2 regions of the Lysinibacillus sp. K60 genome follow, and region 2 is predicted to be linked to the other one. Evidence: riboswitches for the same ligand, from Rfam matches in the RefSeq annotation. Region 2 holds a riboswitch; the other holds the start of a gene.
What was found. Region 2 has a riboswitch for FMN ahead of HCH28_RS07735 (ECF transporter S component). Riboswitches for the same ligand answer to the same signal wherever they lie in the genome.

Region 1 (3,812 bases), 230 kb from region 2:
ATTAGTACATTTATGAAAACAATCACATTCAATAAATACACTTAAGCATATTTTTCCCATGGTTGTTCAAAATATTCAAAGAAACAAATGTTGTGACGACTATTTAAATTGTCCTGATCCAATCATTTTCTTTAGATTTGCCATCTCAATTGCAGACATTGCCGCATCATAGCCTTTATTACCAGATTTCGTTCCTGCACGTTCAATTGCCTGTTCAATATTTTCGGTAGTAACAATTCCAAAAATAACTGGTACATTCGTTGACAATGACACATTGGCAATGCCTTTTGCAGATTCATTACAAACATAATCATAGTGTGTTGTAGAGCCACGAATAACAGTACCTAAACCAATAATGGCATCATACTTCTTTGTTTCTGCTAGTTGTTTTGCCATAAAAGGAACTTCAAAAGCCCCTGGCACCCAAGCAACATCAATAGATGCAGGATCAACCCCATGACGAATTAAACCATCCATTGCCCCATCCAATAATTTGCTAGTAATGAACTCATTAAAACGACCCACTACTACTGCAATTTTCAAATCCGTTCCAATTAATTGTGCTTCAAATGTTTGACCCATTGTTCTTTCTCCTTTTTACATAGAAATTTTAGATTTATTAGTGGATAATTGTTTACGATAAGCAACCAATGCTTCTATCGATATCATTTTTAAGCCATGATGTGCAGCGAACTTTGTCAGTTCTTCAAACCGAAGCATGTGCCCATCATCACCCATAATTTCGCAAATAACACCTGCAGTTACACTATGACAAAGCTTCGCTAGATCAATCGTCGCCTCTGTGTGCCCTCTCCGTTCCAGCACTCCTTGCTCTTTCGCAATCAACGGAAAAATATGGCCTGGTCGACGAAAATCAGTCGGCTTAGCTTGCTTTTCTATCATCCTTTGTATCGTTAGCGCACGCTCAAAGGCGCTAATCCCTGTCGTTGTTTCTACATGGTCGATACTTACCGTAAATGCGGTTTGATGGTTATCCGTATTGTGCTGAACCATCGGATATAAATCTAGCTGTTGTGCAAGCTGCTGCGAAATCGGCGTACAAATTAAACCTCTACCATTGGTTGCCATAAAGTTGATTGTTGCTGGTGTGATGAATTCAGCGAGTGCCAGAAGATCTCCTTCATTTTCCCGATCCTCATCATCAACCACCACAATCATATTGCCCTGCCTTAAATCCTCTATGGCTTCTTCAATTGAATGTAGCACGATGATCAACTCCTATTCTATGATTTAAAAACCATGTTGTGCTAAATAATCTCTTGTAATAGCTGGCGTTGTTTGCCCTTTTTTTAATTGCCCTATAATGTATTTTCCGACTAAATCGGTTTCGATATTAACGAATGCTCCAACCCTCTTCAAACCTAAAACGGTTTCTTTGTAAGTATGAGGAATGAGCGAAATCGTGACACTATTGGCTTCAACATGAAAAAGGGTTAAGCTTGTGCCATCAATTGTTATGGAACCCTTTGGAATACAAAAGTTGGTTAGTTCCTCTGACATTTCGATATCAATATAAACAGCGTTTGCCACTGGACGTTTTCGCAAAATTTTGCCGACTCCATCAACATGACCAGCAACAAAATGACCCCCAAATCGTCCATTAGCAGGCATGGCCCGCTCCAAATTAACAGAATCACCTATTGCCAGCTGCTGTAAATTTGTTGCTTTGACTGTTTCAGGCATAACATCCATCGTAAGCTGCTGTTGTGTGAAATGTGTCACCGTTAAACAAACTCCATTGACCGCTATACTGTCACCAAGCTTGACATCCTCCGTTATCTTGGCTGATTGAACCGTAATTTTCATACTGTTCCGATCGCTTTGCACGGCTTTTATGATACCAATATCCTCTACAAGTCCAGTAAACATTCCATCACCTACTCTACTTTATTAGCACTTCTATCCTTTACTTTTAAAGTTTATCCACCTGTTTTTGTGCCTTATCCTTCTCCCTTCTCTCGTTAACAATAAAAAATAAAAACCCCTTTACATCAAAGGGGTTTTGGGAGTATAAGACATCAACAAATAAGCCTATCTGAAAACAATTTTTTCATAGACTGTCATCTCATTCGTTCTTCTCCCATCCAGACTATCACTGTCGGTTTTGGATTTGCACCAAATCAGCTTGCGCTCACGGACTTTGAATTGCTTCATCACCGCCGATTGGGAATTTCACCCTACCCCGAAGAACATCTTCTATTCGATTGTAGCTAAATAAAAAAACTTCCCACAAGGTGATTGGGAAGTTTTGTAATAAATGCATAGTCAAATAAACCTTCTAAATTAGAATCAATTTAAAAAGTTCGCATTTTTACCCTTCTCCCATCCAGACTGTAACTGTCGGTTTTGGATTTGCACCAAATCAGCTTGCGCTCACGGACTTTGAATTGCTTCATCACCGCCGATCGGGAATTTCACCCTACCCCGAAGAATATTTTTATTTAGCTAGTCTTACGATAACACTATTTTATTATATTATCCATCCTTCTTTTTAAATTTTTTTCGAAGCATAAATTTTAAACAGCTCTGACGAGACTTGAAAAATGTAAAGGATGTTATTAAAATGATCACATTTAACCTGTTAATGGAACTTCTTAATCAAAAAAACGTTCCTTTACAAGTGACTATTCAGTCTAGCCGTTTGGAGGTCATTTACTTGACATTTTTAAAAAATATACCTTTTAAAGAAGCTATTTTCTATGCCCTATTAGCACTCTGTTGTGGGGTTTCGATTGTTTTCGTACATCATAATGAACAATTTTATGATCGACCGATAGCGAAAATAACGCAAGTGGATGTAACAAAATCAGAACCAATGAAAGACATGTATGAAAATAAGGATTTTTTATTTACACAGGAAATTATGGCCATTATCAAAAATGGTCAGCATAAGGGGCAATCCATTCATTTGACGAATGACTATTCTTCGTCTGGTGCTTTTGATCAAGAATACCATGTAGGCAATGAAATCTTTGTCACGCTAGATGATCGCACAGCACAATCAGTTTTAACAGGAACCATTGTCGATTTAAAACGTGATCAAACCATGGTAATGATTGCATGGATTTTTATTTTTGCCCTACTTATTATAGGTAAAAGACAAGGCTTATTTTCTATCATTAGCCTGGTGGTCAATGCTGTGATTTTATCATTCGCATTAGATCTTTATGTGAAGCATGGGGGCGTAAGCCTATTAGTAGTCAGCGGCATTTGTGCGGTGCTATTTACAATTATCTCGCTACTACTTATTAGTGGATTAAATACAAAAACATATGTAGCCATCGTGTCCACACTTTTAGGCACTATTCTAGCGCTTATCATAAGCTCTATTGTAATGTGGTTGACAGGTGAAAATGGTCTTCGTTATGAAGAAATGCAATTTTTAACGCGTCCCTATCGTACCGTCTTTATGGCAGGTTTATTTATTGGCTCACTCGGGGCAGTAATGGATGTTTCTATTACAATGGCTTCTTCGATTTTTGCTTTATACGAGCAAGATCCTACGATCCCTGTCAAAGCACTTAAATCTTCGGGACATGAAATCGGTAAAGATATCATGGGTACTATTACAAGTATTTTATTCTTTGCCTACCTTTGCGGCTCCATACCTATGATTATTCTCTATTTAAAAAATTCTTCCACATTAGGGCTTACATTGTCCTTAAATCTTTCTTTAGAATTAGCCCGTGCCTTAGCAGGGGGTATTGGTGTTGTCCTTACGATTCCTATTAGTCTGTATACCGCTATATTTTTCATTAATCGAAAGAGGGTTCGAGAATGAATGTTGTCGT
Region 2 (3,812 bases):
AACAGCTTGAACATGTCTTGAACAATGCCCCTAAGCTTTCTGACCGCCGTTCAAAAGAAGAAATATTAAATCGGTTAATGGCAGATGCTCGCTTGCAGGATAATAGTCACCTTCAAGAAGCAATACAACAACCTATAGAGAATGAAGAAGCGCAACCAGAAAGTAAACCTTTAAATCAAGATGAACGACCATCACGCTTAAAGTTCCGAAAAATGCCGATTTTTACGAGTGTAGCAGCAGTTTTCGCGATAACGGTACTCGTTGGCTTCATGTTCATGAATAATGGCGCTAGCCAAAAAGATCTCGCTAGTACGCCAGAAAAGGCTAATTACGCTACGTTACAGGAAGATCGTTCTGCTAAAGAGGCAGCAACCCAGGATGAGGCACTTCAATCCAGTATTGTATCGGAGCATGAGCGTATGTTATCTTTACGGTCGTCTGTCTATGAGGAAGATGTGAAAGATGCTGTCGTTTTCCGTATTGGTTTGGCAGGACGCGATGCAGAAAGTGTTCCGATGACATATGTGATACCAAATGAGCGTGTAGCAACTGATTTTGGAACAGAAAAACCTTCTACCTTACAGATGTATGAAAAATATGCTCCTCAAATAGATGAAGAAGCCAAAGGGTTTACGGAATATCATCCTTTTAAAGGTGAACTAAAGGAGAAGGAAGACAAGCTTGTCCACGTTTTACCAAAGGACAATGACTATGATGTTGCATCAGCTACCGTTAATGAATACAAAGGGACTTTAGAGGATACCTTCTCGGATTCTGAATATACGGAAGTTGAGATTCAAAATGAAGATGGCACACCTTATGAGTTTTCTCAAGAGGGTGAGCCAAGTCAAGCCATGTCATTAACAAACGCTAAGCATTTTAATTATTATTTATACCAAGATGGTAATGGGGCAGAATATCTGTCACCAGATTTCCGTCAAACATTTGCTAATGTTACAGAGGCACTTACACTAATGAAAAACAAAAATGATGATGTTTATGTAACAGTGGTTCCTGAAAACGTAACATATACCGTGAAAGAGGAAGCGGAAGGTGTAGTCGTAACATTCGATATTCCCTTAGATTTAGCATCGATGGAGCCAATTCGCGCTACCCAATTGATTGAAGCTATGATGTTAACTGCTGCTAGCTTTGACCAACAATTACGCTTAGATAATGTGGTCCAAGAAAGCTGGGAAGGATTCGATTTAAAAACGTATTTGCCAAAGCCTGTGGGTCCAAATAAACAATCTATGCCTTAGTCAGAATCAAAAATGGAGCATCCCTGTAACATGGAATGCTCCATTTTTATAATACATACAAATCTAATCGGATTTTTTTAAGCAGAACTATTTACTTTTTCTTAATAATTAATTATAGTAAGGTTGTAGTATAAAATAATATGATTCATCTTCGGGGCAGGGTGAAAATCCCGACCGGCGGTAATAGAGTGGTGAACCGTTAATGTTTCCATTAACTCGAATGGTTTATGCTTCGCTCTTCAGCCCGCGACCTGTGCAAATTTATTTGCATGGCTGACTTGGTGTGATTCCGAGGCCGACAGTTAAAGTCTGGATGGGAGAAGATGGAGGTACGATCGTCATTCATTGTTATGAAATAAACTATGACCGAGCGCTTTTTTTGTATGGCTTTTTAAATGGTGCTCAAAAATAGTTTAAATTGACGCTTATTCGTCATGCCTTTCTCCCTTGTGCTCTTCATGCATAAGGGTTTTTTCGTGCTAACAATTGAAAGATCGTCACCTTTCTTCTTGCGAGATTGAATCAGCAAAGAGGAGAGAGTTTTCTATGAAGAAAAATGTTAAACTCCAATCGTTTATTACGATTGGCATGCTGAGCAGTATTTCGTTTTTATTAATGCTTTTTAATTTCCCAATTCCACCATTCCCAGCATTTTTGGAAGTGGACTTTAGTGATATGCCTGCATTAATAGCAGCCATCACAATGGGGCCTGTAGCTGGTATTTTAGTAGAATTATTTAAAAATGTATTGGATTGGATTTTCTCTGGAACGCCAACAGGTGTGCCAGTAGGTCATATGGCCAACTTTGCAACAGGTATTTTATTTATTTTACCAGTAAGCTTTATTTTTAATCGCTTTAAAACAATTGCTGGTCTTGTTGGAGGTTTAGCGACTGGGACAGTTGTAATGGCAGTAGGCATGAGTATTTTAAATTACGCAGTATTTTTACCAATGTACACATACTTCTTAGGTATGGAGCCTGTTGTAGGTGACTCACTTTATAAAATGATTATCGCTGGGATTTTACCATTTAACATTGTGAAAGGTATTTTATTAACGGCTATTATGGCATTTTTATTTACAACAATGCGCAAATGGATCGACCGCCAGCGTTCTATCTATATAACAAAATAATTTTTACTAACCTCGGGTCAATATACCTGAGGTTTTTTTGTTGGAAGGAACGATGGATAGGAAAAGGTGTGAAGAATAGAAAGGCAAAACTAACGGATAAATATAGAAAAAAGTAATAGAGTAAAATAGCTAAATAGTACTTTATGATTATAACCTAGTCGAAAGCTACATTTTCATGTAAAATAGAGAAGAGTTTAGAATGTTTGAGGAGTTTGAAGAGATGAGTGGAAAAAAAGGACAATGGTCTAGTAAATTAGGTTTTATTTTAGCATCAGCTGGTGCAGCGATCGGACTAGGGGCAATTTGGAAACTTCCCTATGTAACAGGACAAAGTGGTGGGGGAGCATTTTTCCTTATCTTTGTGTTATTTACCTTGTTAATAGGGCTACCGATGTTATTATCCGAGTATGTTTTAGGACGTGGTACACAATCCGAGGCTGTAACAGCGTATAAAAAAATTGCTCCAACTAAGCCAGGCTGGGCTTGGATTGGTCGAATGGGCGTGCTAGGTTGTTTTTTATTATTAACTTTTTATAGCGTAGTTGGAGGTTGGATCTTTATTTATAGTGGGCTAGGTGTAGCTGGCGCGGTAATTGATCCGGCAGTAGATCCAACTGAATTATTTGGAAAAATTATAGGCACACCTTGGATTACGCTAGTTGGTCTAGTGTTGTTTACATTGGTCAACGTACTTGTGATTTCATTAGGTGTACAAAATGGGATTGAAAAGGCCAATAAATGGATGATGCCGTTACTTTTCATAATGTTCATTGTCCTTGTTGTGCGTGCTGTTACATTAGATGGGGCAATGGAAGGGGTAAAATTCTTCTTATGGCCAGATTTCTCGAATATTACGGGTAAGGCATTATTAGAAGCCCTAGGGCAATCGTTCTTTGGGTTAGCAGTAGGCTTTTCTTGTCTAGTTACATATAGCTCTTATCTAAAAAAAGATGTCAGTCTTCCGAATTCAGCAGGTTCTGTAGTGTTGTTAACCGTGCTTGTTTCATTTTTAGCAGGATTAGCAATTTTCCCTGTGGTGTTCGCCTTTGATTTAGAGCCAGCAGCAGGTCCAGGTTTGCTATTTATGGTGCTACCAACAGCTTTTAGTCAAATGCCATTCGGTGAAGTGTTTTTAGCTATGTTTTTATTGCTATTTTTATTTGCTACATTAACGTCATCATTTAGTTTATATGAGATTATTGTCGCAGCATTTATGGAGAATAGTCAGAAATCCCGTCCAATGTGGACACTTTTACTTGGTATAGTCGTGTTTATTGCAGCTATTCCAGCTGCACTTTCTTCGAGTGTTTTGTCGGATATAATGATTTTTGAGAAAAGTATTTTTGATGCAACCGATTTTTTAGTGTCAAATATCATGCTTCCACTAGGGAATTTATTCATTGCTATTTTTATTGC

Region 1: it holds a riboswitch for FMN, as region 2 does, so the genes downstream of both, ribE (riboflavin synthase) here and HCH28_RS07735 (ECF transporter S component) in region 2, are expected to answer to the same signal.

What each region holds. Positions count from the first base shown of each region.
Region 1 is NZ_JAASJR010000003.1:314,980-318,791, reverse strand. Features, by position in the region: gene ribH (6,7-dimethyl-8-ribityllumazine synthase) at 100-582, opposite strand; gene ribB (3,4-dihydroxy-2-butanone-4-phosphate synthase) at 598-1,227, opposite strand; gene ribE (riboflavin synthase) at 1,252-1,890, opposite strand; FMN riboswitch at 2,090-2,215, opposite strand; FMN riboswitch at 2,332-2,457, opposite strand; gene HCH28_RS08910 (YibE/F family protein) at 2,678-3,802, shown strand; gene HCH28_RS08905 (YibE/F family protein) at 3,799-3,812, shown strand, end outside.
Region 2 is NZ_JAASJR010000003.1:81,771-85,582, forward strand. Features, by position in the region: gene HCH28_RS07730 (RNA polymerase subunit sigma) at 1-1,262, shown strand, start outside; FMN riboswitch at 1,406-1,591, shown strand; gene HCH28_RS07735 (ECF transporter S component) at 1,809-2,396, shown strand; gene HCH28_RS07740 (sodium-dependent transporter) at 2,617-3,812, shown strand, end outside.